2 regions of the Pseudomonas corrugata genome follow, and region 1 is predicted to be linked to the other one. Evidence: riboswitches for the same ligand, from Rfam matches in the RefSeq annotation. Region 1 holds a riboswitch; the other holds the start of a gene.
What was found. Region 1 has a riboswitch for cobalamin ahead of cobW (cobalamin biosynthesis protein CobW). Riboswitches for the same ligand answer to the same signal wherever they lie in the genome.

Region 1 (16,026 bases):
GCCAGCCTTCGAGCCCGGTGTTGAGCAACGCGGTGGCGGCGAATTCGGCGGTGCGGTCGGCATGGAATCCAGTGATGCGGCTGGTGGTGTTTTGCAGGCCGTAGCGCAGGACATCGTCGTTGGGCTGGCCGAGCAAGGCGTCAAGGATCCGGTCGGGCAGGACGAAGGCGGTAACGAACAGCAGGTCCTTGCGGGCGGCATTGATGATCTCGACGAAGCGGTCCAGGTCGCCCTCTCCCGTGCGCGGCGAGAACCCGGTGAATAACCGTTGCTGCGGGTCCATGGGGTTGCTCTGGGTCAGCCACTGGCGGGTGGCATCGACGTCCCGGGGTGCGGCCCAGATCTGCTCGAACACCTGGCGATAGCTGTCGCTCACCCGGGGGTCGTCCAGCACATGAACGACATTGGCCTGGCGGTAGACACCGTTGGCGGTGAAATTGGTGCTGCCGCAGAGCACGGCCTCGGGATCCAACGCACCGCTGCCATCGACCTTGCTCAAGACGATGAACTTGTCGTGGAAAATGCCTTGGGTCACCCGTCCCCGCTTGTTGGCCGGCGGCAGTTTTTCCAGGCTGGCCTCGTTGCGCAGTGTGGTGTCGTCGCCCGGCTCGGCGTGGTACAGCACCCGCACCTGCGCGCCGCGGGTGAAAGCGGCATTCACCGCATCGATGATCACCGGCAGTTCGTACTCGTAGATGGCGACATCCAGGGCCCAGGTGGCATCCAATGCCCGGTCGATGAAGCCGGTCAGGCGTCCCAGCAGGCCGTTCTCCAGCCAGCGCCGCGGCGCATCGGGCCAGTCGTCGATGGACAGGCTCCGGTTGGCACTGATCAACGCGTCCAGTTCGGGAAACTTGCGCTGGAACGCCTGGCTGGCGGCTACGGCACGATTGAAGATCACTTGCTGGTTGGCGGGTTGTCCGTTATCGCTGGTGACCGTGACCTCCAGGGACTCTCCCAATTGCGGTGCGTCGGGACTGCCGTAGGCCAGATGCACACGGTAATGAATGGTCACACCGGGATTGATGGCATAGTCGGCCCAGCGAAATTTCTGCAACGGCGCCTTGTCGCTGGGCGTGGCGTGGAACTGGGGGAAGGTGTGAGCCTTGTCGGGGAACGTCAGGCTGTTGAACAGGAACAACCAGGGCTTGTTGCCCTGCTGCTTCTCGATGGCAAACCCCAACAGGCCCTCGCGCCGCGATTCGGCCAGGTCCATGGCGAGCAGCACGCCATTGGTACCGGCATAGGCCTTGACCCGGAAGTCGTCCTGGGGGTTGGTGACGAGTATGCGCATGGTTCACTCCTGTGAAGTTGCCTCAGCATAGATCAGGGATTCGACTGGGGTAGATCGGGGACCGAGGTGATGCTATCGCGAGCAGGCTCGCTCCCACATGGGATGTGCTGTGAATACATGATTGATCTACGCCACAACTCCCTGTGGGAGCGAGCCTGCTCGCGATGGGGCCCATCCAACCAACGGATATCAGTCAGATACCCCATCATCAATATGCCGATACTCCGCCCCCAACTGCTCCGCCAACTGCCGGGCCCGGCCCAGGCGGATCGGGCCGCGCTCGATGTCGACCAACAGGCAGGGGCAATCGAGTGGCGACAGCGGCAAGCCCTCCTTCACTCGCCCATCCGTCATCAGCAACACCCTTTGCTGCTCCGCTGGGTAGCGCTTGCGCCGGGCGACCAGCCAATGACCGGCCTCCTGCAGCGCCGCCAGCAACGGCGTACCGCCGCCGGCGCCCAGCCCGTCGAGCCAGTCGCGCAAACCGGCCGAGGCCTTGAGCCCCTGCACCTGCCAGTTCGGGACACTGCCGCTGGCCGTCAGCAGCGCCAGCCGGGCGCGCTGCCGGTAGGCGTCGTCGAACAGCTGCGCCAGCAGGCCCTTGCCATCGCTCAAGGCCCGATAACGACGGGTCGAGGCCGACGCATCGACGATCACCAGCCAGAGCTCATGGGGCGAGCGATGACGTGCCTGCCAACGCAAGTCTTCACGCAAACGCGGACGACCGTTCAACAAGGTGCCCGGCCAATTCACCACGCCGCTGGCCGCCGCTTTGCTGCGGCCTTGACGCCCCCGCTGCAACAGCCCGGCACGGGGTCTGGCATTCGCCCCCGCGGCCGAACGGGGGAGAATGCCTAGGGCTTTTTTGGCCAGCTCGGCACGTCACGCCGGGCGCCGGTCGGTAGCGCCTGGGCCGGCAGATCGCCCCACTGGCCCTGGCCTTCGCTCGGCTCGGCGGCTCGGTCGCCAGTCGAGGGCGCCTGGGACGGTGAAGGTGCCGGGACTGAGTGCCCACGCCGACGGTGGCGCAAGGCAAACTCGGCGACCGCATCGATGTCTTCGGCGGCGATAACCGGCGCCCCGCGCCAGGCCGCATGGGCCCGTGCGGCCCGCAACCAGACCAGGTCCGCGCGCAAGCCATCGACGCCGGCGGCAAAGCAGCGCTCGGTGATCTGCGCCAAGGCCTGATCGTCCAGGGGAATCTGTGACAAGCGCTCGCGAGCGTTCTGGCAACGCTCGCGCAGTTGGCCCTGGGCCGATGCCCATTGCGCGCAAAACGCCACGGGATCACTGTCGAAATCCAACCGTCGCCGAATGATCTGTCCGCGTTCCGTCGGCGCGGTATGACCGTCGAGGGCCACGTTCAGGCCAAACCGGTCGAGCAGTTGCGGGCGCAACTCGCCCTCCTCCGGGTTCATGGTGCCGATCAGCACGAAACGCGCCGGATGCCGATGGGAGATGCCATCGCGCTCGATCAGGTTGGTACCACTGGCGGCGACGTCCAGCAGCAGGTCCACCAGGTGATCGGGCAACAGGTTCACTTCATCGACGTACAACACGCCACCGTCGGCCTTGGCCAGCACACCGGGAGAGAATTGCGCACGCCCTTGCCCCAGGGCGGCGTCCAGATCGAGGGTGCCCACCAGTCGCTCCTCGGTGGTGCCCAGGGGCAAGGTGACGAACTGCCCACTGGCCAGCAGATCCGCCAGTCCCCTGGCAAGGGTCGACTTGGCCATGCCCCGGGGACCTTCGATCAGCACACCACCGATCTTCGGATCGATGGCGGCCAGGCACAGGGCCAGTTTCAGGTCATCGGCGCCGACCACGGCGGAGAGCGGGAAATGGGGGGTGTCGGTCATGGTCGATTCTCAAAGGTGGTCGGTAAAGTCGGTTTGGAGAGAGTCTTGTGGCGAGGGGGATTTATCCCCGCACTGTGGGAGCAAAGCTTGCTCGCGAAAAGACGCCTCGATTTCTGACGGACCGCGCCGCCTGTATCGCGGGCAAGCCTTGCTCCCACAGACGACCTCGCCACAGGTTCTGCAAATGGCCAGCTGATGGTACACATCAACCATCTTCTTCAATGTCGAGCAACAGATTCTCCAGCGCCTCGCGATACGCCCCCGGCGCCTGCCACATTCCCCGCTGCTGCGCCTCAAGCATGCGCTCGGTCATGTCCCGCAAGGCGTCGGGGTTGTGTTGACGGACGAAGTCCCGGGTGTCCGGGTCGAGCAGGTAGGCATCGGCCAGCAAGGCGTACTGGTGATCGTCGATCAGCTGTGTCGTGGCGTCGAAAGCAAACAGGTTATCCACCGTTGCCGCCAGTTCGAATGCGCCTTTATAGCCGTGCCGCTTGACCCCGTCGATCCACTTCGGATTGGCTGCCCGGGAACGGATGACGCGGTTGAGCTCTTCCTTGAGGGTACGGATCCGGGGCAAGTCCGGTTGGCTGTGATCGCCGTGGTAGCTGGCCGCGGCGGTACCACCGAGGGTTTCCACCGCCGCCAGCATGCCGCCCTGGAACTGGTAGTAATCGTTGGAATCGAGCAGGTCGTGCTCGCGGTTGTCCTGGTTCTGCAACACCGCTTGCACCTGGCCCAATCGCCGGGAAAACTGATCTCGCGCAGCGGTGCCTTCATCTGAGCCGCCGTAGGCGTAGCCGCCCCAGTTCAGGTACACCTCGGCCAGGTCTTCGCGACTCTGCCACAGGCGACCGTCGATGGCGCCCTGCACGCCCGCGCCATAGGCTCCGGGCTTGGCGCCGAAGATCCGCCAGCCGGCCTGCCGGGCGGCCGTTTCCGGCTCGACGCCCGAAGCCAGCAGGGCCTCCCGCTCGCTCCGCACCTTGGCCGCCAGGGGGTTCATGTCTGGCGGCTCATCGAGCGCGGCGACGGCCTGCACCGCCGCATCGAACAGCCGGATCAGGTTGGCAAAGGCGTCCCGGAAAAACCCCGATACCCGCAGCGTCACATCGACCCGGGGCCGATCCAGCAGGCTCAGCGGCAGGATCTCGAAATCATCCACCCGTTGGCTGCCCGTAGCCCACACCGGGCGTACACCCATCAGCGCCATGGCCTGGGCGATGTCATCGCCGCCGGTGCGCATGGTGGCAGTGCCCCACACCGACAGGCCAAGCTGGCGCAGGTGATCGCCGTGATCCTGCAAGTGCCGCTCCAGAATCAGATTCGCCGACTGGAAACCGATGCGCCACGCCGTGGTGGTGGGCAGGTTGCGTACGTCCACCGAGAAGAAGTTGCGTCCGGTGGGCAACACGTCCAGGCGCCCACGACTCGGCGCACCGCTGGGGCCCGCCGGCACGAAGCGTCCGCTCAAGGCATCGAGCAGGCCGCGCATTTCCGCCGGGCCACAGGCATCCAGGCGCGGGGCCACGACGGACCGCAGACTCTCGATGATGCTGCTCACGTCCTGCCAACCCGGCGCTTCCAATTGCTCGACCCTGCCTTCCAAGGCCTGCTCGATCAAGCTTGCCGCAAACAGCTCCAGGCGCTCGCGGGTATCGCCGGCGGTGCGCCAGGGCTCATCGCTGACCTGCCGCAACGCCTCGGGACAGTCGCCAGCCCACGGGTCGGCCAAGGCGCAGTCCAACGGATCGAAGCCCAGCCCGAACGCCTTCGACAGTGCCCGCAACAGGCTCGACTGCGCGCCTTTGCCATCGCCCCGGGGGATGCGCAGCAACGCCAGCAAGGTGTCGATGCGCAGCCGTCCGCCGGGCGATTCGCCAAAAATGTGCAGGCCGTCGCGGATCTGCGACTCCTTCAGATCGCACAGGTAGGTGTCCAGGCGCGGCAGCCAGATCGCCGCGTCCGCGTCGGCGTCCAATTGCAGCTCGCGATCGATATGGGTTTCGCGCACCAGGTTCAGGATGTCCCGCTGCAGCTCTCGGGCACGTCGCGGGTCGAGCAATTGCGCTTCGTAATACTCGTCGGCCAGCAACTCGAGGTTACGCAGCGGTCCGTAGGTTTCGGCGCGGGTCAGCGGCGGCATCAGATGATCGATGATCACTGCCTGGGTACGCCGCTTGGCCTGGGCCCCCTCGCCTGGGTCGTTGACGATGAATGGATAGATATTCGGCAGCGGTCCCAGCAGCGCATCCGGCCAGCAACTTTCCGACAACCCGACGCCTTTGCCCGGCAGCCATTCGAGGTTGCCATGCTTGCCGACGTGGATCACGCCATGGGCACCATAGGTATGGCGCAACCAGAAATAGAACGCCAGGTAGCCATGGGGCGGCACCAGGTCCGGGTCGTGGTAGACCGCACTCGGATCGACCTGATACCCCCGGGCCGGTTGGATGCCGACAAACGTCAGGCCCAGACGCAGGCCAGCGATCATCAGACGACCGGCGCGGAACATCGGGTCCGTCTCGGGCGCGCCCCAGCGCTCCAGCACCGCCTGGCGATTGGCCTCGGGCAGCGTGTCGAACATGGCCTGGTAAGCCTCCAGCGCCAGACTCTGATGACACGGCCGCAGGTCGAGACTGTCCAGGTCGTTGCTGACCCCGCCCAGCAACTGCTGGATCAGCGCGGTGCCACTGGCAGGCAGTTCGGCGGGCAGCGGATAGCCCTCGTCCTGCATGGCCCGCAGGATGTTCAACGCCGCCGCCGGTGTGTCCAGACCGACACCGTTGCCGATGCGTCCATCCCGGGTCGGGTAGTTGGCGAGGATCAACGCCACGCGCTTCTGCCCATTGGGCAGGCGCGCCAGTTCGGTCCAGCGCCGGGCCAGCTCTGCAACGAAATCCATGCGCTCGGGCACGGCCCGGTAGCAGACCACATCACTCTGACTGCGCTCGCTGCGCCAGGCCATGTCCTTGAAGCTGATGGGGCGGCTGATGATCCGCCCGTCCAGCTCCGGCAAGGCGATGTGCATCGCCAGGTCCCGCGGGCCCAGGCCCTGCTCGCTGGCACGCCAACCGGGTTCGTTGTCCTGGGCGCAGATCGCCTGGATCACCGGGATGTTGCGACGAAACGGCCGCAAGTGCGGCGCTTCCGGGCTCGACTGGGCAAACCCGGTGGTATTGAGGATCACCCCTGCCTCGACCGCGTCCAGCCAGTCTTCGACCTGCGCCAGGCAACCAGGCTCCTTGAGGCTCGCTACCGCAATCGGTAACGGATTGAGTCCCGCCACTTGCAGACGCTGACAGAACACGTCGATGAACGCCGTGTTCGCCGCTTGCAGATGAGAACGGTAGAACAGCACCGCCGCCACAGGTTGATCGGCCTGCCAGCCGGCTTGCCAGTCGTCGAGGCTGGCACTGGTTTTCTGCGGATGGTAGATGGCCGTGCGCGGCAGGGTCCGCGGTTCAGCCCAGGCGTAGTCGCGACCGAACCACTGGCTGCCGAGGTTGTGAAACAGGTCCAGGGCGTTGCCTAGCCCACCCTGGCGCAAAAACTGCCAGAGCCGGTCGCGGTCGGCGGCGGGCACGTTGCTCAAGTCGCTGAGTTCCGGGTCCGGACGGTCGTCCCCCGGCACCAGGATCAGCGTCACCCCGCGCCCGGCCAGCTCCATCAAGCGCTCGATGCCGTAGCGCCAATAGCCGATACCGCCGTGCAGTGACAACAGGATGACCTTGGCGTGACGCAGCACGTCCTCGACGTAAAGATCCACCGAAGCGTGGTTCTGCACCTGCATCGGGTTGGCGAGGCGAAACTGTGGGTAATCATCCGGCAACTGCCGCGCCGCTTCGGCCAACAGCGCCAGGCTGGAATCGCCGCTGCACAGGATCACAAGCTCTGCGGGGGTTTGCCCCAGGTCGGCGATGTTGTCGTCCGAGACGAAGCCGCCGGGCTGAGTCCTGAGCAGGTGCATGACTTAGACGCTGAGGGCGGCGCGCAGTTGCGCTTCAAGCAGCCCGGCATCCAGCGCCTGGCCGATCAACACCAGACGCGTTACCCGTGCTTCGTCGGCGTTCCACTGCCGGTCGAAATGCTTGTCGAAACGCGTGCCAACCCCTTGGATCAACAGGCGCATCGGCTTGTTCGGGATCGCCGCGAAACCCTTGACCCGCAGCACGCCGTGCTGGACCACCAATTGGGTCAGCGCGTCCAGCAGCAGGCTTTCGTCGGCCTGGGGCAGCTCGATGGAAATGGAGTCGAAGGCGTCATGATCGTGGTCATCGTCGTCGCCGTCATGGTGGTGATCGTGATGACTATGGCGGCTATCGATGTGCTCTTCGGAACCGGCACCCAGGCCGATCAGCACTTCCAGCGGCAGGCGACCGTTGCTGGCTTCGATGACCTTGACCGCCGGTGGCAGTTCTTCGGCCACTTCAAGACGGACTTTCGCCAGGTCTTCCGGGCTGATCAGGTCGGCCTTGTTGAGGATCACCAGGTCGGCGCTCGCCAACTGATCGGCGAACAGTTCATGCAGTGGCGACTCGTGGTCCAGATTCGGGTCGAGCTTGCGCTGGGCATCGACCTGATCGGGGAAGGCGGCGAAAGTGCCGGCGGCCACGGCCGGACTGTCGACCACGGTGATCACCGCATCGACGGTGCAGGCACTGCGGATCTCCGGCCACTGGAAGGCCTGGACCAGCGGCTTGGGCAAGGCCAGACCGGAGGTTTCGATGAGGATATGGTCGAGGTCGCCGCGCCGGGACACCAGCTCGCGCATCACCGGGAAGAACTCTTCCTGCACGGTGCAGCACAGGCAGCCGTTGGCCAACTCATAGACGCGGCCGCTGGCTTCTTCTTCGGTGCAACCGATGGAGCACTGCTTGAGGATCTCGCCGTCGATGCCCAGCTCGCCGAACTCGTTGACGATGACCGCGATACGTCGGCCCTGGGCATTGTCGAGCATGTGTCGCAGCAGCGTGGTCTTACCCGAGCCGAGGAAACCGGTAACGATGGTGACGGGAAGTTTGGCCAGTGTTTTCATCGGATGCCCTTTGGCAAGGTGGCGGGCAAACGGGACGACAACCGCAGGCACAGGCGTGCGCGGAAGATTTCGCCACCGGATCACCCCGCCCGGTTGTAGTGAGAATCTGTCTCGAGGCAGGTCTCCTGGCTGACGGCGGGCCGGTCCCGGCTTTTCATAGAAAGCCCTGGCAATTCCTGCGCCTTCCCGTGCTGCATGCACAGTGGCCTGGCAGGAACGTCACCGTTCACAGTTGCGGGGGCAGCCGCGGCTTGGACCGCGTTCCCTTCTTAGCTTCGGCGCAAACCGAAGAACCTCGAAGGCGCAAGGCTACGCAGGGTGTGCGGGCGGGTCAATGTCTGCAAGCAGGCTCAAGGACAACTCATACCGTGGGAGCAAGGCTTGCCCGCGACAAACGATGACGTGGTTTGCTCCATAGCACCGCGTCGTCTGGATCGCGAGCAAGCTTTGCTCCCACGGTAGGGTGTTCCCACATCAGATCCAGTTGCTGACAATTGACGCCCCACCCCGCCCTATGCTCTCCTGTGCGCCTAGTTACGGGTGCCCTTCACAGGGTGAAACGGGAAACCGGTGAATCGTGTGCTTTACTTCAAGGCCACGTCAGTCCGGTGCTGCCCCCGCAACGGTAAGCGAGCGAAGCGTCAGATCCACTGTGCCTGATGGCATGGGAAGGTGACGCTTGCAGGCAAGGCCCAGGCCCTGCCCCTCGTGAGCCCGGAGACCGGCCCATGACTCAAACATCAACAAACCCGCGGTGGGCGGGCGCTGTTCGGATCCTGACGGGCCTTGGCCCGGGGTTTCATTGCGCTCGATCTACCCACTGGCCAAGACAAGAACAGAGGGAAGCGCCATGTCGACCATCAGCACCACCGCCCGCACCGCCAGCAACACCACGGCCCTGAGCCAGCGCCTGAGCGCGGCAATCCTCGCCTCGATCCTGGGGGCTGGCCTGGTCTATTTCGCCGGTTTCTCCCACATCGAGGCGGTGCACAACGCGGCCCACGACACCCGCCACAGCGCCGCCTTCCCGTGCCATTGAGACCTGCCGACATGATCAAGCGTATCGCGCAAACCGCCGGGTTCAGTGGTTTGCTGGCCGCCCTGCTGCTGACCCTCCTGCAAAGCCTATGGGTTTCGCCGCTGATCCTGCAGGCCGAGACCTATGAAAAAGCCCCGGCTGCCGAAGCCCCTGTCGAGGCCCATCAGCATGCCGACGGCGTCGCCCATACCCACGATGCCGAAGCCTGGGAACCCGAAGATGGCTGGCAGCGCGTGCTGTCCACCACCGGTGGCAACCTGGTGGTCGCAGTGGGTTTCGCCCTGATGCTCGCGGGCCTGTACACCTTGCGTACACCTACCCGCACCTCCCAAGGCCTGCTCTGGGGCCTGGCCGGTTATGCCACCTTCGTCCTCGCGCCGACCCTTGGCCTGCCGCCGGAACTGCCCGGCACTGCCGCGGCCGACCTGGCTCAACGACAGATGTGGTGGATTGGCACCGCAGCGTCCACGGCCGTGGGCATCGCCCTGATCGCGTTCGGCAGGCATTGGCTGCTCAAACTGCTGGGCGTGGCGACTTTGCTGGTGCCCCATGTCATCGGCGCACCGCAGCCGGAAGTCCACTCGATGCTGGCGCCCGAAGCCCTTGAAAGCCAATTCAAGATTGCCTCGCAATTGACCAACGTCGCGTTCTGGCTGGCCCTCGGCCTGATCAGTACCTGGCTGTTCCGCCGTGACGGCCAAGCTCACCACGAGGCATGAGCAACGACCAGGTGCTGGTGGTCGGCCTGGGCTGCCAGCGCGGTTGCCCGGCCAGCGTGTTGCGCGCGTTGCTGGATGAGGCATTGCTGAACCACGGCATCGCGCTTGAAGCGGTGGGGGCCCTGGCCAGTATCGATCTCAAGTGTGACGAACCGGGCCTGCTGGCATTGGCGGGGCAACTGGCCCTGCCGCTGACCTTCTTCAATGCCGGCCAGTTGTCGGGTTACCGGGAACGCCTCAGCCACCGCTCGCAGATCGCTTTCGAGCGCACCGGTTGCTACGGCGTTGCCGAAAGCGCGGCACTGGCCCTCGCCGAACAACTGGGGCAGACCGCTGCCACCTTGCGTATTCCTCGCCAGAAGTGCGCCCAGGCCACACTGGCATTGGCGGTCGCGTCGTAAAAACCGATAATCGCCCTCCATGGATCATGAGCGATCTTCATTCAGGCATCGCTCTCCCCTCTTTTTTCAGGAACCGGTCATGACCGTCTACTTCATTGGCGCCGGCCCCGGCGATCCGGAACTGATCACCGTCAAGGGCCAGCGGCTGGTGCGCAGCTGCGCGGTGATCATTTATGCCGGCTCCCTGGTGCCCGCCGCCGTGCTCGAGGGCCATTGCGCCGAACAGGTGATCAACAGCGCTGAACTGCACCTGGAACAGATCATCGCGCTGATGGAGACAGCCCATCGCAACGGTCAGGACGTCGCCCGGGTGCATTCCGGCGACCCGAGCCTGTACGGCGCTATCGGCGAGCAGATACGTTGCCTGCGGGAACTGGGCATCCCCTTCGAAATCATTCCAGGCGTGACCGCGACCTCAGCCTGCGCCGCCCTGCTGGGTGCCGAACTGACCTTGCCGGACGTCTCCCAGAGCTTGATTCTTACCCGCTACGCGGACAAGACCGCGATGCCCGCCGGTGAAGAACTGGCTAGCCTGGCGCAGCACACAGCGACCATGGCGATCCACCTGGGGGTCAATCATCTGGAAAGAATCGTCGAAGAGTTGTTGCCCCACTACGGCGCGGACTGCCCGATTGCCGTGATTCACCGGGCGACCTGGCCGGATCAGGATTGGGTCATGGGGACGCTGGCCGACATTGCCGCAAAGGTGCAGGCCAAGGGCTTTCGCCGCACGGCGCTGATTCTGGTGGGACGGGTGCTGGGCAACGACGTGTTCAGCGAATCATCGCTCTACCGCGCCGGGCATGCCCATCTCTACAGGCCCTGACCGCTCAATATCCACTGTCTGTGGGAGCGAGCCTGCTCGCGATAGCGGTGGATCAGGCAGAAATGATGTTGAATGTACCGCCGCAATCGCGAGCAGGGCTCGCTCCCACAGAGTTCTGGGTGATCGCAAATTCAGCGTTCAGCCCAATCCTTGTGGGAGCGAGCCCTGCTCGCGATTGCGGTAGTCCAGGCTGCAACAATCAGTAGTAAGCGTTTTCTTTCTGCGTGTGGTCGGTCACGTCGCGCACGCCCTTGAGTTCCGGGATACGCTCGAGCAGCGTGCGCTCGATGCCTTCCTTCAGGGTCACGTCAGCCTGGCCACAGCCCTGGCAGCCGCCGCCGAACTGAAGCACGGCGATGCCGTCTTCCACCACGTCGATCAGCGATACCTGGCCGCCGTGACTGGCCAGCCCCGGGTTGATCTCGGTTTGCAGGTAATAGTTGATGCGCTCGTTGATCGGGCTGTCGGCGTTGACCATCGGCACTTTCGCATTCGGTGCCTTGATGGTCAGTTGGCCGCCCATCCGGTCGGTGGCGTAATCGACCACTGCATCGTCCAGGAACGCTTCGCTGAACGAGTCGATGTAGGCGGTAAAGCTCTTGAGCCCCAACGCGGTATCTTCGGGTTTTTCTTCCCCCGGCTTGCAGTAGGCAATGCACGTCTCTGCGTACTGGGTGCCGGGCTGGGTGATGAAGATGCGGATCCCGATACCCGGCGTGTTCTGCTTGGACAGCAGGTCGGCCAGGTAATCGTGGGCGGCATCGGTAATCGTAATGGCGGTCATGGAAACTCCTCGCAGGCTTGCCGGCAGTTTACGCCAAATCAGGGCGCCGGACAAAGTCCCAGTATTTTTGTCAGGAAAGCAGCCGGCGGCACGGGGGCGCCGCCGGATACGTCGATCAGAGGTTCTGGTAGCGATTCATGTCCAGCACGCCGGCCTCCAAGGGCTCGGTTTCCTCGATGTAACGGCTCAGGTCATGGAAGTAGTGCCAGAACTGCGGGTGACTGCGGCGAATCCCCCAACGCTCGACAATCCGCTCGAAAGCCTGCTCATCCTGGGCATTCTCCATGGCGTCGACGAACGCAGGGACTTGCGCGGCGGGAATATTGAACATGAAGTTCGGGTAGCTGCTGAGCACCCCCGGGTAAACCGTCAACGTGTCCAGCCCCGGTTGGTAACGCAGCTCCTCGCCCAGCAGGAACGCCACGTTGCTATGGGCACGGTTGCGCAACAGGCTGTAGATCTCGCGATGACCGTCGGCGGTTTCGACGCGCAGCATCGTCGTTTCCGGCAACTGGTCGATGACCCGAAGCCCCGCCGCCGGTCGCGACACCAGCCGACTGAGAGACTGCTCGGCGTTCTGCAGGTCCGGAACGATGTTCGGACGCGAGCAATAGGCGCCGTCGCAACGGTTGATCGGATCGGGGCGCGCATTCAGCTCGCCATAACGGAGCAGCAATTGCCGGGCGAAATCACCCTTGGGATCGCGCCCATCAAGCTTGAGGGCAGTCGGCTTGTCATTGTCGATGCTCTCGTAATCCAGCCACATCTTGAATTTGCCGCCGGACTGGTACCAGTCATCGAGGTAACCTTCCCGGGCATCGGCCGGCATCAGTCGCAGGAAGTTCTGTTCTGCGCCATTGCGAATCAGGTCGAAGTACAGCCGCGTCTGGGCCTGGTGGGACACGTTGCCGAACACATCGAAATTCACCGCCAACTGGTAGTAGGTACGTTCCAGCAACGGGAAGTCGAACAACCACATCGTCTGCGGTACTTCGCCAATCAACCCCTTGGTGACCGAAGCGCTGTCGAAGTGCCTGAAAATACTCAACAAAGCATTGTCGTTACCAGCCCACAGCGCCGACCAGCTCGGCGCCGGCAATTCGGCGTAATTGTCCCGGCGCAGGGCCTCGTAGGCGTTGCGCTTGTCCCGGTAGTCGAGCCACAGGCTGACGACGCTGCCTACATCGTCGTTCTGCCCCGGCATCGCCAGCAATGGCGTAGCCTGCCCGCGATAGTTCGGATCGGTGATGTACAGGTCGTGCTCAGGGGCCTGAAACAGCGCCCAGAAGTTGTCGCGGATCACATCAGTGGCGATCTGACCCCGGCACACCGGGCCACGGATAAAGGTGCGCACGAAATATTCGGCGTTATCGAGCATGAACTGATAGCGGGCCTGGGCCGGAATCGCTTCAAAGGTGGAGAACGGGTTCGACCGGCGTTCCGGCCCGTAGCCGGGCAACGCCGTTACCTGCCAGTTACCCTTGTAGAACAGGCTCTTGATCCGCGCCATCTTGGCCGCGCTCAGCCCGTAGGTGATGTGGGTCTTATGCACGATCACCCCTTGCACCGCCCAGAGCCGGTAATAGACGCGGGTACCGGGGTCGTCGTTCGGACGACGGGTGTTGATCAGGTCGATCGGCTGGCCGCTGGGTGTGCGCGAGCGTACCCACTGGAAGAAATGCCCCGGCTCGCCGTCCTTGAAATAGATGTGCGCCAGGAACCAATGCTCGAACAACCAGCGGGCCACCAGGCTTTCCCTGGCGCCGGGGGCATTGAGCAGGTTTTCCCATTGCACCACCTGCAAGGCTTCAGCGGCACTTGGGGCCAAGGCTTGCTGGTCGATGGGGGCGCCGGCGGCCAGCCAGCGCTGCAAGGTCTGGTATTGCTGCTCGGTCAGGCCGGTGACCGCCATGGGCATGCCCTCCCTGGGGTGCGCGGCGGCGTATCCATCGAATTGCCCCGGCATCGCGCAGCTGTTTTCACGCCCGAGACCCAGCACGATCTCTTCCGGCAGCTTGGCGTTGGGCTGTAGCGGCGCGCCGTGCCCCAGCGCCAACATCTGCGCCATCAACGCAGCCTGGCTGCCCTGGGCGTCGAGCACGGAATAAAAGCCTTTGCGCTGCCAGGCCTGCGGGCCGGAAGCGTCATAGAACAAGCGGGTCGGGACGGCGGCCTCGCGGCGCTCGCCGTCATACACCGACATTTTGCTCGCGCCCCGGGCCACGCCTTCGCCACTGCCCAGGTTCAACTGGCAGGCGGAGTCGTAGCAGGCGTGGCAGGCCACGCATTTCTCGGTAAAGATCGGCTGGATGTCGCGGGTGTAGGACAGCGCTGGCACGGGATCCTTGGCGGCTGCGGCAAAAGACAACAGCAGCAACAGACTGCCGAATAAGACGCGGTACGGCATGTCTTGATCCCTAAGAGATGGAGCAGCGATTCTACCGGGCCAGCAACCGGTTGCAAACATGAGCAACATTCATGCAAAAGCCACCCATGATCAAATCCGGCACAGGTTTGCTATGATTCCCGGCTCCGTAATGGTCTTTTTTTCCAGGTAGTCCTATGTCCGATCGCAGCGCTCGCCTTTATCTTCTCCAGCAAGCCCTCAAGGAACGCATCCTGATCCTCGACGGCGGCATGGGCACGATGATCCAGAGCTACAAGCTGGAGGAGCAGGACTACCGCGGCAAGCGTTTCGCCGACTGGCCGAGCGACGTCAAGGGCAACAACGATTTGCTGGTGCTGACCCGTCCCGACGTCATCGGCTCCATCGAGAAAGCCTACCTGGATGCCGGCGCCGACATTCTCGAAACCAACACCTTCAACGCAACTCAGGTATCCCAGGCCGACTACGGCATGCAGGGGCTGGCCTATGAGCTGAACCTGGAAGGTGCGCGTCTGGCCCGCAAGGTGGCCGACGCCAAGACCCTCGAGACCCCGGACAAGCCGCGCTTCGTCGCCGGCGTGCTCGGCCCGACCAGCCGCACCTGCTCGCTGTCGCCAGACGTAAACAACCCCGGCTACCGCAACGTGACCTTCGACGAACTGGTGGAGAACTACACCGAGGCCACCAAGGGCCTGATCGAGGGCGGCGCCGACCTGATCCTGATCGAAACCATCTTCGACACCCTGAACGCCAAGGCGGCGATCTTCGCCGTGCAAGGGGTTTACGAAGAACTGGGCGTCGAGCTGCCGATCATGATTTCCGGCACCATCACCGACGCCTCCGGCCGCACCCTCTCCGGCCAGACCACCGAAGCCTTCTGGAACTCCGTGGCCCACGCCAAGCCGATCTCCGTCGGCCTGAACTGCGCCCTGGGCGCCAGCGAACTGCGCCCGTACCTGGAAGAGCTGTCGAACAAGGCCAGCACCCACGTCTCGGCGCACCCGAACGCCGGCCTGCCCAACGAATTCGGTGAATACGACGAACTGCCGGCGCAAACCGCCAAAGTCATCGAAGAGTTTGCCCAGAGCGGCTTCCTGAACATCGTCGGCGGCTGCTGCGGCACCACCCCGGCGCACATCGAAGCCATCGCCAAGGCAGTGGCCGGTTATGCGCCACGACCGATTCCGGACATTCCCCGGGCGTGCCGCCTGTCGGGCCTGGAACCGTTCACCATCGATCGCAGCTCGCTGTTCGTCAACGTCGGCGAGCGGACCAACATCACCGGTTCCGCCAAGTTCGCCCGGCTGATCCGCGAAGACAACTACACCGAAGCCCTGGAGGTGGCCCTGCAGCAGGTCGAGGCCGGCGCCCAGGTGATCGACATCAACATGGACGAGGGCATGCTCGATTCGAAGAAGGCCATGGTGACCTTCCTCAATCTGATTGCCGGTGAGCCGGACATCTCCCGCGTGCCGATCATGATCGATTCGTCGAAATGGGAAGTGATCGAAGCCGGCCTCAAGTGCATCCAGGGCAAGGGCATCGTCAACTCCATCAGCATGAAAGAAGGCGTCGAGCAATTCATCCATCACGCCAGATTGTGCAAGCGCTATGGTGCCGCCGTGGTGGTGATGGCGTTCGACGAAGCCGGCCAGGCCGACACCGAGGCGCGCAAGAAAGAAA
Region 2 (16,026 bases), 2.5 Mb from region 1:
AGGGCTGGAGCTGGGGCTCTTGATCGGCATGATCGCCGGGTTGGCCGCCATCGTTCCGTACATGGGGTTCGTGATCGGGATAGGCGCGGCGTTGATCGCAGGGCTGTTTCAGTTTGGCGGTGATCTCTACCCCATGGTCGGCATCGTGGCGGTATTCATGGTCGGCCAGGCCCTGGAGGGCATGGTGCTGACGCCGTTACTGGTGGGGGATCGCATCGGCCTGCATCCGGTTGCGGTGATCTTCGCGATCCTGGCGGGCGGCGAGTTGTTCGGCTTCACCGGGATCCTGGTGGCGCTGCCGGTCGCGGCGGTGATCATGGTGCTGGTGCGTCATGTACATGATCTGTACAAGGATTCGGATATCTACAGCGGCGTCGAAGACCCCGAGCTGTAGGAGGCAGCAGCGTGATGCGTGCCCTGGCGCCAGGGAAATGGTCGTTCCGCCGTCCTGACACTGCAAACCTTTGATTTTGCTCGTGGTCCGGCGCATTGTGCGGTCCGCGTCACGGGTATAGACTTTGCAAACTTTACACAGAGGCCACTCACGGTTCCTTTGGAGCTGTCCAGCCAGCATGAAACCGATTCAGCTGCCCTTAGGTGTGCGTCTGCGTGACGACGCCACCTTCATCAACTACTACCCAGGCGCCAACGCCGCTGCACTCGGCTATGTCGAGCGGCTTTGCGAAGCCGACGCCGGCTGGACCGAAAGCCTGATCTATCTCTGGGGCAAGGACGGGGTAGGGCGCACGCATCTGTTGCAGGCGGCTTGCCTGCGGTTCGAGCAACTGGGCGAGCCGGCGGTGTACCTGCCACTGGCTGAGTTGCTGGATCGCGGGGTCGAGATCCTCGACAACCTCGAGCAGTACGAGCTGGTCTGTCTGGACGACCTCCAGGCCGTGGCCGGCAAGGCCGATTGGGAAGAGGCGCTGTTCCATCTGTTCAATCGGCTGCGCGACAGCGGTCGGCGTTTGCTGATCGCCGCGTCGACGTCACCACGGGAACTGCCGGTGAAGCTGGCGGATCTCAAGTCCCGCCTTACCCTGGCGCTGATCTTCCAGATGCGTCCGCTCTCCGACGAGGACAAGCTCCGTGCCTTGCAGCTGCGTGCTTCCCGCCGTGGCCTGCACCTGACCGACGAAGTCGGGCATTTCATCCTCACCCGTGGCACCCGCAGCATGAGTGCGCTGTTCGAATTGCTCGAACGCCTCGACCAGGCTTCCCTTCAGGCCCAGCGCAAGCTGACTATTCCTTTTTTGAAAGAAACCTTGGGCTGGTAAGCGGCGCGGTGAACTCGGTGGCAAGGGCATTTATCTGTGGTGAGGGGATAAATCCCCTCACCACAAGGGTGTGTGCAGCTTTGTAACCGGCAGCCTCTAAGGCTACTCCAGGCATGGCAAAACCTGCGGTCCTGCTGGGCGGCAGGCCACATGACTTTCAAAATGGGCTTAAGCGCTTAGATGTAAACGTGAAACCGAGAAGTCACATTTGCATCGATTGAATTTGCAAATGAAGTCGATAGAAGGCATAGTCTCGCCATCTTTACTACTTCAGCCACGGTCGTGCCCATGCTCAATCGCTTCGCACCCCTCGTGCCTCTCGCACTCGTTACCCTACTGTTCGGTTGCGCCGCCCACTCTCCAGTGTCGCAGCAAGCGCAACAACCACAGGTCAAGAGCTCCGTTACCGCCCAGTCTTCTTCCATGGCGTTCCAGGAAGAAATGGCAGACGACAAAGAACTGGCAGCCTTCGCTGGCAGCAAGCCCTATCAGCTTCCGGTGCTGGCCGACAGCATCCTGGAACGTGGCATGTCCCTGATCGGTACCCGCTACCGTTTCGGCGGTACTTCAGAAGCCGGCTTCGATTGCAGCGGTTTCATCGGTTATCTGTTCCGTGAGGAGGCCGGCATGAACCTGCCGCGTTCCACACGTGAAATGATCAACGTGAATGCGCCTCTGGTAGCTCGCAACCAGCTGGAGCCCGGTGACCTGCTGTTCTTCAACACCAGCGGGCGTCGTGGTCGCGTCAGTCATGCCGGTATCTACCTGGGCGACAACCAGTTCATTCATTCCAGCAGCCGCCGCAGCGGTGGCGTGCGGATCGACAGCCTGGGTGACACCTACTGGAACAAGACCTTCATCGAAGCCAAGCGCGCCCTTGCCATGGCACCGACCGTGGTCACCGCTCGCAAGTAAGCGCACAGTTTGTAAGGCAAACTTAAAGTCTTACTTGAAGTTTGCCTCATAGCCGCTAGAATCCTTGATCATTGATTGATGGCAATCCGCCTGCGTACTTCGCGGGCGGATCTGTTTTCATGTCCACGGCAGAAAAGCCGCATCCAGATCAGGATTGTTCTGCATATGTCGACGTCGGCCCGCCTCGCTCTCATCTGCCTTGCCGCACTGCTCAGCGCGTGCGCAAGTCAAACTCCACACCCCGCGCCCGTTCGGGCTCCAGTGGTCTTCGCACCTGCGCAACCCTTGCCTCCGGCCGCCGAAGATGTGCTTTTCCGTGCGCTTGGCCTGGTCGGGACGCCCTACCGCTGGGGCGGCAATACGCCGGATTCGGGCTTCGATTGCAGTGGCCTGATTGGTTACGTATACCGCGATGCCGCCGGTATTTCCCTGCCACGCTCGACCCGCGAAATGATCGGCATGCGCGCCCCGGATGTCGGCAAGGATGCGTTGCAAAGCGGTGACCTGCTGTTCTTCGCCACCAACGGTGGCTCCCAGGTCAGCCATGCCGGGATCTACGTTGGTGAGGGTCGCTTCGTTCACGCGCCGGCCACCGGCGGTACGGTCAAGCTCGATAGCCTGTCCAAGGCCTATTGGCAGAAAGCCTATCTGAGTGCCAAGCGGGTGCTGCAACCGGAACACCTGGCGCGTTATCCCTGATTCGCGGAGGTTGTAATGACCGCTCGCACCCTCAACCTCGATGATGCCCTTTACCAGTATCTGCTGGACGTTTCCCTGCGGGAGACGCCCTTGCAGCGACGCCTTCGGGATGAGACCCAGGCGCTGCCCATGGCGCGCTGGCAGATAGCACCCGAGCAGGGGCAATTCCTGGCATTGCTGGTGAAGCTCACTGGCGCCCGACGCTTGTTGGAAGTCGGTACGTTCACCGGCTACAGCGCGCTGTGCATGGCCTCGGTCCTGCCGCAGGATGGTTCGTTGATCTGTTGCGATATTCCCGGTGACTACAACGCCGTGGCGCTGCGCTATTGGCGCGAAGCCGGGCTGGCCGAGCGGATCGAGCTGCGCCTGGCGCCGGCACTGGAAACCCTCGACGACCTTGAGCGCCAAGGGCAGGGCGGCACGTTCGACCTGATCTTCATCGATGCTGACAAGGCCAACTACCCGGCTTACCTGGAACGCGCGCTACGGTTGCTGCGCGCAGGTGGGCTGGTGATGTTCGATAACACACTGTGGAGCGGTCGGGTGCTGGAAGCCCAGCCCCAGAGCGAAGACACCCGCGCCATCCAGGCCCTGAACCGCGCCTTGAAGGATGACCGGCGGGTAGATTTGTCGCTGTTGCCGTTGGGAGATGGGCTGACCTTGTGTCGTAAGCTTTAATTATGATTTCTGGTCGGATGATGTTGTGGCGAGGGGATTTATCCCCGCTGGGGAGCGAAGCAGCCCTATATCCTGAGACCTCGGTGTGTCAGACAGATTGAGTTGACTGGTTTGGGGCTGCTGCGCAGCCCAGCGGGGATAAATCCCCTCGCCACAGAGTTGTCCGCAGGTCATCGGTGGTTCATTTACCCGACACCCGCCATACCTTGTTCCCCACATCATCGGCCACCAGCAACCCGCCCTGCTTGTCGATCACCACGCCTACCGGTCGGCCCTGGGCTTTTTCATCTGCGTTCAGGAAACCGGTCAGCACATCCACGGGTTTTCCTGCCGGTTTGCCGCTGTTGAAGGGTACGAAAATCACTTTGTAGCCACTGTGGGGCTTACGGTTCCAGGAACCATGCTGGCCAATGAATGCGCCTTCGGTGAAGGGCGCAGGCAGGGCATTGCCTTCGGCGAAAGTCAGGCCCAGTGAGGCTGTGTGTGGGCCGACCGCGTAGTCTGGGGCGATGGCTTTCGCCACCAGTGCCGGGTTCTGTGGCTCGACCCGCACGTCAACATGCTGACCGTAATAGCTGTAGGGCCACCCATAAAAGGCGCCGTCCTTGACCGAGGTGATGTAGTCCGGCACCAGGTCGCTGCCGATCTCATCCCGCTCGTTCACTGCGGTCCACAAGGCACCGCTGCGCGGTTCCCAGGCCAGGCCGTTAGGGTTGCGCAGGCCGGAAGCGAAAATGCGGTGATTGCCGGTGGCGCGGTCCACTTCCCAGATCGCCGCGCGGCCTTCCTCCGCCTCCATGCCATTTTCCGCGACGTTGCTGTTCGAGCCGGTGGTGACGTAAAGCTTGCTGCCGTCACGGCTGGCGATCACGTTCTTGGTCCAGTGGTGATTGATGGTGCCACCTGGCAGATCGATGACCTTGGTCGGCTGCGCTTTGATTTGCGTGTCGCCGTCCTTGTAGGGGAAACGGATCAACTGGTCGGTGTCGGCCACATACAGGTCATTGCCAACCAATGTCATGCCGAATGGCGAATTGAGGTTTTCCAGGAATACCGTGCGGGTTTCGGCGATGCCATCGTGATCGGCATCACGCAACAACGTAATGCGATTGGGGCTGGGGACGCCGGCGCCGGCGCGCCCCATGACTTTTTTCATCACCCAGCCACGGATGCCCTTGGCATCGTCCGGTTTGGGCGGGGCATTGGTTTCCGCCACCAGCACGTCGCCATTGGGCAGCACGTAGAGCCAGCGTGGGTGGTCCAGGCCTTCGGCGAACGCCACCACTTTCAGGCCTTCGGCCGCGGTTGGTTTGGCGCCCTGGGGCCACCCGACGGCTTCGGCGATATTGACGGTAGGGACCAGGGTCTTGTTCGGTTCGGGCAGTTTTGGCGATGGGCCGGTGCCGTCGGAGACTTGCAGTGTGGAAGACTCGCCACAAGCGACAAGCCCTGCGGCGAGGGCGATGATCAGAAGGTGCGGTGGCTTGAGCATGCTGGCTTCCCTATGAATGCATGTGGTTATTCATAGAGAAGCATATACCGGCGATGGTTCAACCGGTCAGCCGTGAGCCTGCTTGAACAGCACGGCGATGCCCGGATGGTAGTGACCGGCCTCGTTGCGCAACTTGCGATAGTTGTAAGGGAAGTACCAGGCCACGGCGCAGGTGTTCTCCTTTTGCAAGTCATCGATCATATCCTGCAGTTCTTCAGGTGTAGCGCTTTGCTGGGCTTTTTGCGGGGCGACGAACAGGCAGCCCAGCTTCAGGTCAGTGGCGTAGCTGATGCGCTTGGCATCGCTGGTGACATCCTGCAGGGGTTGGGTCAGGTTGAGGCTCTTGACCTTCGGCCAGCGTTGGGTGGCCTGGATGAACGCTCGATCCTCGGCGCCGGCAATGAACAGGTCGGCAGTGACATTGCGTTCACCTTCTTCATTCTGCTTACGGGTCGCGGTGTTCTGCAGCGTGATCATCTCGGCCATCCAGGCGGCGGCCGAGAGCAGCCCGAGGTTGGCCTTTTCATCGAACCAGTAAGGCGTATCGTTATCGCCGCGCACGGCGTTGTAACGGTCGATACAGTCAAACCAGCGTTCCAGCACCGGGCGCAGGAATTCCAGCCTTGGATTGCTGATGATCATGCCTTGCATGTTTTTGCCCTCTTGTTTTTGTGATATCGGGTCGTAATGCCTATTTGATATCACTTGCCGCAGCGTGACACAAGATTGGCGTCACTTTATTGATCCAGGCCCATAATCAATGCTGGGCCCACGGCGGCTTTAATTGACGCTCCACCCCCAACCCTCTAACCTTCGCGACTTGTTTCAGGTGCTCTGTGACCCTGGTCGACAGAGTGAAACAGGGAAGCCGGTGATAACCCGGCGCTGCCCCCGCAACGGTAAATGAGTCAAAGCTGCCAGCAAGCCACTGTGTCTCGACATGGGAAGGCGCGCAGCCCGGCATCACGCCGCTCATGAGCCCGGAGACCGGCCTGATTCATCCAGCGGCATCACGGTGGGCGATGCCAGGCTTGTTGCCGTCTTTTCCTGTGCCCGCCTGCCGTTATCCAGTTCCCAACGGAGGCTTCCCCATGACCGGCTCCCCCAATACAGATGCGTCCGACCGCGACGAGCGTCACCTGGCGCGCATGCTGCGCAAGAAAGCCGTGATCGACGAGCGCATTGCCAATTCCCCGAACGAATGCGGCTTGTTGCTGGTGCTGACCGGCAATGGCAAGGGCAAGAGCAGTTCGGCATTCGGCATGCTGGCCCGAGCCATGGGACATGGGATGCAATGTGGCGTGGTGCAGTTCATCAAGGGCCGCAACAGCACTGGTGAGGAGTTGTTCTTCCGGCGCTTCCCGGAGCAGGTGCGCTTTCATGTCATGGGCGAAGGGTTTACCTGGGAAACCCAGGATCGACAGCGCGACATCGCAGCCGCCGAAGCGGCTTGGGCGGTGTCGCGCCAGTTGCTGAGCGACCCGTCCATTGGCCTGGTGGTGCTCGACGAACTGAACATTGCCCTCAAGCACGGTTACCTCGATCTCGATCAGGTCCTGAGCGATCTGCAGGCGCGTCCCCCCATGCAGCATGTCGTGGTGACCGGTCGCGGCGCCAAGCCGGAAATGATCGAGCTGGCGGACACCGTCACCGAAATGGGCATGATCAAGCACGCCTTCCAGGCCGGCATCAAGGCACAGAAAGGCGTCGAACTGTGAGTGACGCTTCGTTTCCGGACCGCCAATGCCCGGCGGTGCTGATTGCCGCCCCGGCGTCGGGGCAAGGCAAGACTACGGTCACCGCCGCCCTGGCCCGGTTGCATCGCAACCAGGGACGCAAGGTGCGCGTATTCAAATGCGGCCCTGATTTCCTCGACCCGATGATTCTGGAGCGTGCCAGCGGCGCACCGGTCTATCAATTGGACATGTGGATGGTCGGCGAGCAGGAAAGCCGACGGCTGTTGTGGGAAGCCGCCGCCGAAGCGGACCTGATCCTGATCGAAGGGGTGATGGGGCTGTTCGACGGCACGCCGTCCAGTGCCGACCTGGCGCGGCATTTCGGCGTTCCGGTGCTGGCGGTGATCGACGGCACGGCCATGGCCCAGACCTTTGGTGCCCTGGCCCTCGGGCTGGCGCGCTATCAGCCGGACCTGCCCTTCGCCGGCGTGCTGGCCAACCGTGTCGGCACCGTGCGCCATGCGCAATTGCTCGAAGGCAGCCTCACAGAAGGCTTGCGCTGGTACGGCGCGCTGTCCCGGGAAACCGGAATCGAACTGCCGAGTCGTCACCTCGGGCTGGTCCAGGCCAGCGAGCTGAATGACCTGGACCTGCGCCTCGACGCCGCAGCCGAAGCCTTGGCCAGCAGTTGCGAAGTGACGCTCCCGCCGGCGGTTACGTTCGCCGCCCCCGAGGTGATTGCCGCGCAGCCGTGGCTCGACGGGGTCCGCATTGCTGTGGCCCGGGACGAAGCGTTTGCCTTCACCTATGGCGCGAGCCTCGATCTGCTACGAGCTATGGGCGCGCAGTTGCGCTTTTTTTCACCCATCCACGATCGCGAGCTGCCCGAGGCGGACAGCCTGTACCTGCCTGGCGGTTATCCTGAGCTGCATCACCTTGCCCTGGCGCAGAACGCGCCGATGCTGACGGCGATCCGTGCTCACCACAACGCCGGCAAACCGTTGTTGGCGGAGTGCGGCGGCATGCTGTATCTGCTGGACTCACTGACCGACGTCGAGGGCAATCGCGCCGAGCTGCTCGGCTTGCTCGCCGGTGACGCGCAGATGCAGAAGCGCCTGGCCGCCCTGGCGTTGCAATCGGTGGAATTGCCGGAAGGTAATCTGCGCGGACATACCTACCACCATTCGCTGACCAGCACTGAGCTGGAGCCGATCGCCCGTGGTCATAGCCCTAACGGTGGGCGTGGCGCGGAGGCGGTGTTCCGGCAGGGGCGGATGACGGCCTCCTATGTGCATTTCTATTTTCCGTCGAATCCGAGGGCCATCGCCGCGCTGTTGGCGCCGGACCCTGAAGCCGCTTTCGCAAGCAAGCCCGCTCCCAGGTTGGATGGGTGTTCACAATTCCCTGTGGGAGCGGGCTTGCTCGCGAAGAGGCCATGACTGACAACGCATTTCCTAAGGCCGAACGCGACGCCATCTACCGCGCCATCGCCGAACGCCGCGACATGCGGCATTTCACCGGTGGCACCGTGGAACCGCAGTTGCTGCGCCGTCTGCTGGAAGCCGCTCATCAGGCGCCGAGCGTGGGCCTGATGCAACCTTGGCGGTTCATCCGCATCAGTGATCGCGCCCTGCGGGCCGATATCCGGGCATTGGTGGAGCAGGAGCGCATTCGCACCGCCGAGGCCCTGGGCGAACGCAGCGATGAGTTCATGAAACTCAAGGTCGAAGGCATCAATGACTGCGCCGAAGTGCTGGTGGCGGCGTTGATGGATGACCGCGAGCGACACATCTTCGGCCGTCGGACCTTGCCGGAGATGGACCTCGCCTCGCTGTCCTGCGCGATCCAGAATCTGTGGCTGGCTTCCCGCGCCGAAGGGCTGGGGATGGGCTGGGTTTCGCTGTTCGAGCCCCAGGCCCTGGCCGATCTGCTGGGCCTGCCTGCGGGTGCCAAGCCCCTGGCGGTACTCTGCCTCGGCCCGGTGGAGGGGTTTTATCCGGCACCGATGCTCGCCCTGGAAGGCTGGGCACAACCGCGTTCACTCAATGAACTGCTCTATGAAAACCGTTGGGGAGTGAACCCATGAGTGTCGCGCTGCTCAGTGCCGCCGCCGTAGCGCTGGATGCATTGCTGGGTGAACCTCGGCGTTGGCATCCGCTGGTGGCGTTCGGCCGCTTTGCTGATCGCATCGAGCAACGCTTCAACTCCGGTGGGCGCGGCTGGCGCAGCCACGGGGTCACGGCGTGGGTCATTGCGGTGGTGCCGCTGACCCTGCTCGCCACGGCCCTGTCCTGGGCGCCGCTGGTGGGTTGGCTGGTGGATATCCTGGCGTTGTACTGCGCCCTCGGCCTGCGCAGCCTCGGCGAGCATGTCGAGCCGGTGGCCCGGGCGTTGCGCAGCGGCGATCTGGACGAAGCACGCAAGCGCGTCGGCTATCTGGTCAGCCGCGAAACCCGTGGGCTGGACGAAACCGCCGTCGCCCGCGCGGCCACCGAGTCAGTACTGGAGAACGGCAGCGACGCGGTATTCGCCGCGCTGTTCTGGTTCGCCGTGGCGGGTGCGCCCGGCGTGGTGTTGTATCGCCTGAGCAATACCCTCGACGCCATGTGGGGCTATCGCAACGAACGCTTCGAGCGCTTTGGCTGGGCCGCGGCAAAGATCGACGACGTGCTCAACTACATTCCGGCGCGGCTGGTGGCGTTGACCTACGCGCTGCTGGGAAAAACCCGCCTGGCGCTCCGGTGTTGGCGCAGCCAGGGCCCTACCTGGGACAGCCCCAATGCGGGTCCTGTCATGGCCGCCGGTGCCGGCGCGCTGGGCGTCGAGCTGGGGGGCGCGGCGGTGTATCACGGTGAACTGCACCAGCGCCCGCCACTGGGGGAGGGCGTACCGGCGAGCGCCGATTCCATTGATCGCGGCTGGCAACTGGTGCAGCGCGGCGTATGGTTGTGGTTGCTGATTCTCTGCCTGGGAGCTGAGTTCTATGCTTGAGCACGGCGGGCGCCTGCGCAAGGCCGCCCGGCAATATGGTATTGCCGAGGTGGATTGGCTCGACCTGTCCAGCGGTCTGGCGCCGTGGCCGTTCGACGTCCCGACGATTCCATTGCGGGCCTGGGCGCGCCTGCCTGAAACCGATGACGGGTTGGAACAGGCCGCCTGCATTTATTACGGGGCTGCTCATGTACTGCCGGTGGCCGGTTCGCAGATGGCGATCCAGCTGTTGCCGCGCCTGCGTCGCAGCGGCAAGGTCGGCGTATTGTCGCCCTGTTACGCCGAGCACGCCGAAGCCTGGCGCCGCAGCGGCTACATCGTGCGTGAGGTGCTGGAGTCGGAAGTGGATTTCTTCCTCGACAGTCTCGACGTGCTGGTGGTGGTCAACCCGAACAATCCCACGGGCCTGAGCCTGAGCCCTGAGCGTTTGCTGGATTGGCACGCTCGATTGGCCCAGCGCGGCGGCTGGCTGGTGGTGGACGAAGCCTTCATGGATGTCACTCCGCAACTGAGCCTGGCAGCCCATGCCCATCAGGTGGGGCTCATCGTGTTGCGTTCGTTCGGCAAATTCTTTGGCCTGGCCGGCGTTCGCCTGGGGTTTGTCCTGGCCGAGCAACATTTGCTCAGGTTGCTCGCCGAACAGGTCGGGCCGTGGGCGGTCAGCGGGCCGACCCGGGTCCTGGGCCAAGCTTGTTTACTCGATACCGCCGCTCAGAGCCGTCAGCGACAGCGCTGCGAAGATGCCAGTCAACGCCTGGCGCTGCTGCTGACCCGTCACGGCTTCAAGCCCCAGGGTGGTTGCGCATTGTTCCAGTGGTTGGTCACTGAGTATGCCCAGAGGCTTCACGACTTCATGGCCCATCGGGGCATTCTCCTGCGCTTGTTCACGAACAACAGCAGCCTGCGCTTCGGGTTGCCGGCCGACGATGCCGAATTCCTGCGCCTGGAACAGGCTTTCGAGGCCTACGCCGAGGATTTCCAATGACCACAGTGATGGTGCAAGGCACCACGTCCGATGCCGGTAAAAGTACTCTGGTCACGGCGCTGTGCCGCTGGATCAGGCGTCAGGGCGTGAGTGTGGTGCCGTTCAAACCGCAGAACATGGCCCTCAACAGCGCAGTGACCACCGACGGTGGTGAAATCGGCCGCGCCCAGGCCGTGCAGGCCCAGGCGGCCGGCCTCGAGCCGCATACCGACATGAACCCGGTGCTGCTCAAGCCCAACAGCGACACGGGGGCCCAGGTCATCATCCATGGTCGTGCGGTCACCACTATGAATGCCGTGGCCTATCACGATTACAAGGCCATCGCGATGCAGGCGGTGCTGGCTTCCCATGAGCGGCTGAGCGCAGCGTATCCGGTGGTGATGGTGGAGGGCGCGGGGTCGCCGGCCGAGATCAATCTGCGGGCCGGAGACATCGCCAACATGGGGTTTGCCGAAGCGGTGGACTGCCCCGTGCTGCTGATCGCCGATATCAATCGCGGTGGGGTATTCGCCCATCTGGTGGGCACCCTGGAACTGCTCTCGCCCAGCGAGCAGGCGCGGGTCAAGGGCTTCATCATCAACCGTTTTCGCGGCGACATCGCTTTGCTGCAACCGGGGCTGGACTGGCTGGAAGCCCGCACCGGCAAACCGGTGGTGGGGGTATTGCCCTACGTGATGGACCTGCATCTGGAAGCCGAGGACGGGCTGGACCAGCGCCAAACCGACAAGGCCGAGCAGGTGCTCAAGGTGGTGGTGCCGGTTCTGCCTCGCCTCAGCAATCACACCGATTTCGATCCGTTGCGCCTGCACCCGCAGGTTGACTTGCAATTCATCGGCCCCGGCGAGGCCATTACGCCAGCCGACCTGATCATCCTGCCGGGTTCGAAGAGCGTGCGCAGCGACCTGGCTCATCTGCGGGCCCATGGCTGGGAAGCGGCCATCCAGCGGCATCTGCGCTACGGCGGCAAGCTGCTGGGGATCTGCGGCGGCTTGCAGATGCTCGGCCAACAGGTTCACGATCCGCTGGGACTGGAAGGCGCGCCGGGCTCCAGCGACGGACTGGGGCTCCTGGCGTTCGAAACGACTCTGGAGCACGAGAAGCAGCTGCGCAATGTCCGAGGACGATTGACCCTTGAGAATGCCGAGGTCAGTGGCTACGAGATCCATGCTGGCGTGACCGTCGGCCCGGCGCTGGAACAGCCCTTGGTGCAATTGGATGACGGCCGCTGCGACGGGGCCCGGAGCCTCGACGGACAGATTCTCGGCACCTACCTGCACGGCCTGTTCGAGTCGCCCGAGTCCAGCAGCGCCTTGTTGCGTTGGGCCGGGTTGGCCGATGTGCAAGCGGTGGATTACCACGGCTTGCGCGAGCGGGATATCGAGCGGCTGGCGGATCTGGTGGAGAAGCATCTGGATACAGGGTTGTTGCGTGAACTTTGTGGGATCTAGGGTGGCTGGACTGGCCCTATCGCGAGCAGGCTCGCTCCCACAGGGGATTGCGGACACCGGGCCAATGTGGGGGCGAGCCCGATGGGGCTGGCAGCAACACCGCCTATTTGAAAGGTAATACACCATGCTCCAACTGATCCTCGGCGGCGCCCGCTCCGGCAAGAGTCGCCTGGCTGAAAAACTCGCAGTGGACACTCGCTTGCCGGTGACCTACATCGCCACCAGCCAACCCCTGGATGGCGAGATGAATGAGCGAGTCGCCCTGCATCGCGCGCGTCGGCCGGCCGAATGGGCGTTGGTGGAAGAGCCGCTGGCCCTGGCCCGGGTGTTGCGGGACAACGCCGCGCCTGGACACTGCCTGCTGGTGGATTGCCTGACCCTGTGGCTGACCAATCTGCTGATGCTCGACGACGCCGGGCAACTGGGTATGGAGCGCGATGCCTTGCTGGACTGTGTAGCCGCGCTGCCCGGTGAAATCATTTTTGTCAGCAACGAGACCGGAATGGGTGTCGTGCCGCTGGGCGAGCTGACTCGCCGTTATGTCGATGAAGCCGGTTGGCTGCATCAAGCCTTGGCCGAACGTTGTCAGCGTGTTGTGCTGACCGTAGCCGGCCTGCCCCTGACCCTTAAAGGTACTGCGTTATGAATCACCGCTGGTGGCTGGACCCGTGCAAGCCCCTCGATACCCTGGCCCTGGAACGGGCTGCGGCCCGCCAGCAACAACTGACCAAGCCGGCCGGTTCCCTGGGGCGGCTCGAATCGGTGGCGGTGCAACTGGCGGGCCTGCAAGGGCAGGTCAAGCCAAGCCTGGAGCAACTGTGGATCACGATTTTTGCCGGCGACCATGGGGTGGTGGCCGAGGGCGTTTCAGCCTATCCACAGGAAGTCACCGGGCAGATGCTGCTCAACTTCGTCAGTGGCGGCGCGGCCATCAGCGTCCTGGCGCGGCAATTGGGTGCCGGGTTGGAGGTCGTGGACCTGGGAACCGTGACGCCGTCGCTGGATCTGCCCGGTGTACGGCATCTGCAGGTCGGGCCAGGCACGGCGAATTTCGTCCAGGGCCCGGCGATGACCGTGGACCAGGGCGAGCAGGCGCTGCAAGCCGGGCGCGACAGCGTTGCCCGTGCGATTGCCAGCGGCACGCAGTTGTTCATCGGTGGCGAGATGGGGATCGGCAACACCACGGCGGCCAGTGCCCTGGCGTGCGCCTTGCTCGATTGCCCGGTGGCTCATCTGGTCGGGCCGGGCACGGGGCTGGACGCGGCGGGTGTCAGTCACAAAGCCCAAGTGATTGAACGTGCTTTGACGCTGCATCGAGCTCAGAGCAACGACCCGCTGCAGACGCTGTTCAACCTGGGTGGATTTGAAGTCGCCGCGTTGGCCGGCGCGTACCTGGCTTGTGCGCAGCAAGGCATCGCGGTGCTGGTGGACGGCTTTATCTGCAGTGTCGCGGCCTTGGTGGCGGTGCGTCTCAATCCCGGATGCCGGCCATGGTTGCTGTTCGGCCATCGCGGTGCCGAACCGGGGCATCGCCACGTCCTGGAAACCCTGGACGCCGAACCGCTGCTCGACCTGGGGCTGCGGCTGGGCGAGGGCAGTGGCGCTGCGCTGGCGGTACCGCTGTTGCGCTTGGCCTGTGAGCTTCACGGACAAATGGCGACGTTTGCCGAAGCGGCCGTGGCGGATCGCCCGGCATGACCTTGCACCTGGACCTGCTGCGTCATGGTGAAACCGAGCTGGGCGGCGGCTTGCGCGGCAGCCTCGATGATGCATTGACGGCCAGGGGCTGGGAACAGATGCACGCGGCCGTAGCAACGGGCGGCCCCTGGGATCGACTGGTGAGTTCTCCGTTGCAACGGTGTGCGCGTTTTGCCGAGCAGCTCGGCCGCCGACTCAACGTACCGGTGCACTTGGATGCGGATCTGCAGGAACTGCATTTCGGTGCCTGGGAGGGGCGTAGCGCAGCGGCGCTGATGGACACTGACGCCGAAGCCCTGGGCCGATTCTGGGCCGATCCCTATGAGTTCACGCCCCCCGACGGTGAGCCGGTGCAGGCGTTTTCGACGCGGGTCCTGGCGGCGGTGGAGCGTCTGCATGCAGCTTACGCGGGGCAGCGGGTGTTATTGGTCAGCCATGGCGGCGTGATGAAGTTGCTGCTGGCCCAGGCCCGAGGCCTGCCCCGGGAGCAACTGCTCAACGTTGAAGTAGCCCACGGTGCGCGGTTCTCCCTTCGGGTGTCGTCCGGTCCGGTCTTTACGGAGATAAGCTGAAGATGCTGCCGTTCTGGATCGCCCTGCAATTTCTCAGCAGCTTGCCGGTTCGCCTGCCGGGCATGCCGGAGCCCGCGCTGCTTGGCCGTTCGCTGCTGTTCTATCCGTTGGTGGGGCTGTTGTTCGGTGCATTGCTGTGGGGTTTCAACGCCTTGCTGCTCGGTACGCCGTTGCTGCTGCATGGCGCGCTGTTGCTGACGGCATGGGTGCTGCTCAGTGGCGGTCTGCACCTGGATGGCCTGGCCGACAGTGCTGACGCCTGGCTCGGAGGTTTTGGCGACCGCGAACGCACGCTGCTGATCATGAAAGACCCGCGCAGCGGACCGATTGCCGTGATCACTTTGGTATTGGTGCTGCTGCTCAAGTTCGCGGCGTTGCTGGCGCTGCTCGAACAAGGGCAGGCCCTGGTGTTGCTCATCGTGCCGGTATTGGGGCGTGCGGCGCTGCTGGGTCTGTTCCTGACCACGCCTTATGTGCGTGCCGGCGGGTTGGGCCAGGCACTCGCCGACCACCTGCCGCGACCCGCGGGGTGGCAGGTCTTGTCGGCCTGTGCGCTGGGGTGCGTGCTGGTGGCGGGCTGGACCGGGATCTCGGCGCTGATCATCGCCGCGGTGGTGTTCATCGCCTTGCGGCAGATGATGCTGCGCCGACTGGGCGGATGCACCGGCGACACGGCCGGGGCCTTGTTGGAGCTTCTTGAGATGGCGGTGTTGGTGGGGGTGGCATTGGTCTGACGCCATGCGGAGGTCCGTGGGAGCAAGGCTTGCCCGCGATGAAGACACCTCGATATCAAGCCTCACCGCGTTGACTTCATCGCGGGCAAGCCTTGCTCCCACAAGTCGCTCCCACAGGTTTCCTCGTCAAGCGATACATTTAAATTTGCATTCATCCAGTTAACGGGTATATACACGCATCATGCTTCCTTCCCAATGTCTGTGCATCAACCTGCGTCGCGCCGCCCGTGGCGTCAGCAGGTATTACGACGGCGCCCTCGACGGCTTCGGGATCAACGTTGCCCAGTATTCTTTGCTGAGCAACCTGGCGCGCCTGGATCAGCCGAGCATTTCGTCCCTGGCCGAGGCCATGGGCCTGGACCGCAGCACCCTGGGGCGCAATCTTCGGGTGCTGGAAGGCGAGGGGCTGGTGGCGCTTGCCGAGGGTGAAGACATGCGTAACCGCATCGTCGTGCTGACGCCCGCCGGACGCGACCGACTGGCGGCGGCATTGCCCGCCTGGGAAGCGGCACAACAACGATTGATCGATAAACTGGGCGCCGAGAAGCGCACGGCATTGCTGGCCTTGCTGGATGAACTGGCGTGAAGCCGGTTCGTTCGATGATAAGCGGGTATATACCCGCGAGCGGAGAATAAAAATGACATCGATGTGGCGTACCTGTGGTTGGGTCCTGGTGGGCAGCGCGCTGATCCTGGCGTTGTCCCTGGGGGTGCGGCATGGTTTCGGGCTGTTCCTGGCCCCCATGAGCACTGAGTTCGGCTGGGGCCGTGAGGTGTTCGCCTTCGCCATCGCCCTGCAGAACCTTATCTGGGGTCTGGCGCAGCCCTTTACCGGGGCACTGGCCGACCGCTTCGGTGCGG

Region 2: linked by a shared signal. The riboswitch ahead of cobO (cob(I)yrinic acid a,c-diamide adenosyltransferase) and the one ahead of cobW (cobalamin biosynthesis protein CobW) in region 1 are both predicted to bind cobalamin.

The regions. Positions count from the first base shown of each region.
Region 1 is NZ_CP130434.1:2,654,157-2,670,182, reverse strand. Features, by position in the region: gene QZH45_RS12290 (phospholipase D-like domain-containing protein) at 1-1,294, opposite strand, end outside; gene QZH45_RS12285 (vWA domain-containing protein) at 1,484-2,095, opposite strand; gene QZH45_RS12280 (ATP-binding protein) at 2,149-3,153, opposite strand; gene cobN (cobaltochelatase subunit CobN) at 3,359-7,120, opposite strand; gene cobW (cobalamin biosynthesis protein CobW) at 7,124-8,188, opposite strand; cobalamin riboswitch at 8,287-8,501, opposite strand; cobalamin riboswitch at 8,710-8,932, shown strand; gene QZH45_RS12265 (CbtB domain-containing protein) at 9,039-9,227, shown strand; gene QZH45_RS12260 (CbtA family protein) at 9,239-9,946, shown strand; gene QZH45_RS12255 (cobalamin biosynthesis protein) at 9,943-10,347, shown strand; gene cobM (precorrin-4 C(11)-methyltransferase) at 10,427-11,173, shown strand; gene nfuA (Fe-S biogenesis protein NfuA) at 11,373-11,957, opposite strand; gene QZH45_RS12240 (fatty acid cis/trans isomerase) at 12,073-14,364, opposite strand; gene metH (methionine synthase) at 14,520-16,026, shown strand, end outside.
Region 2 is NZ_CP130434.1:5,121,070-5,137,095, reverse strand. Features, by position in the region: gene QZH45_RS22890 (AI-2E family transporter) at 1-394, shown strand, start outside; gene hda (DnaA regulatory inactivator Hda) at 573-1,277, shown strand; gene QZH45_RS22880 (C40 family peptidase) at 1,566-2,192, shown strand; gene QZH45_RS22875 (C40 family peptidase) at 2,358-2,891, shown strand; gene QZH45_RS22870 (class I SAM-dependent methyltransferase) at 2,907-3,569, shown strand; gene QZH45_RS22865 (PQQ-dependent sugar dehydrogenase) at 3,751-5,061, opposite strand; gene QZH45_RS22860 (hypothetical protein) at 5,128-5,712, opposite strand; cobalamin riboswitch at 5,872-6,071, shown strand; gene cobO (cob(I)yrinic acid a,c-diamide adenosyltransferase) at 6,153-6,779, shown strand; gene QZH45_RS22850 (cobyrinate a,c-diamide synthase) at 6,776-8,176, shown strand; gene bluB (5,6-dimethylbenzimidazole synthase) at 8,173-8,823, shown strand; gene cbiB (adenosylcobinamide-phosphate synthase CbiB) at 8,820-9,728, shown strand; gene cobD (threonine-phosphate decarboxylase CobD) at 9,721-10,713, shown strand; gene QZH45_RS22830 (cobyric acid synthase) at 10,710-12,161, shown strand; gene cobU (bifunctional adenosylcobinamide kinase/adenosylcobinamide-phosphate guanylyltransferase) at 12,286-12,807, shown strand; gene cobT (nicotinate-nucleotide--dimethylbenzimidazole phosphoribosyltransferase) at 12,804-13,859, shown strand; gene cobC (alpha-ribazole phosphatase family protein) at 13,856-14,431, shown strand; gene QZH45_RS22810 (adenosylcobinamide-GDP ribazoletransferase) at 14,434-15,165, shown strand; gene QZH45_RS22805 (MarR family winged helix-turn-helix transcriptional regulator) at 15,347-15,751, shown strand; gene QZH45_RS22800 (MFS transporter) at 15,813-16,026, shown strand, end outside.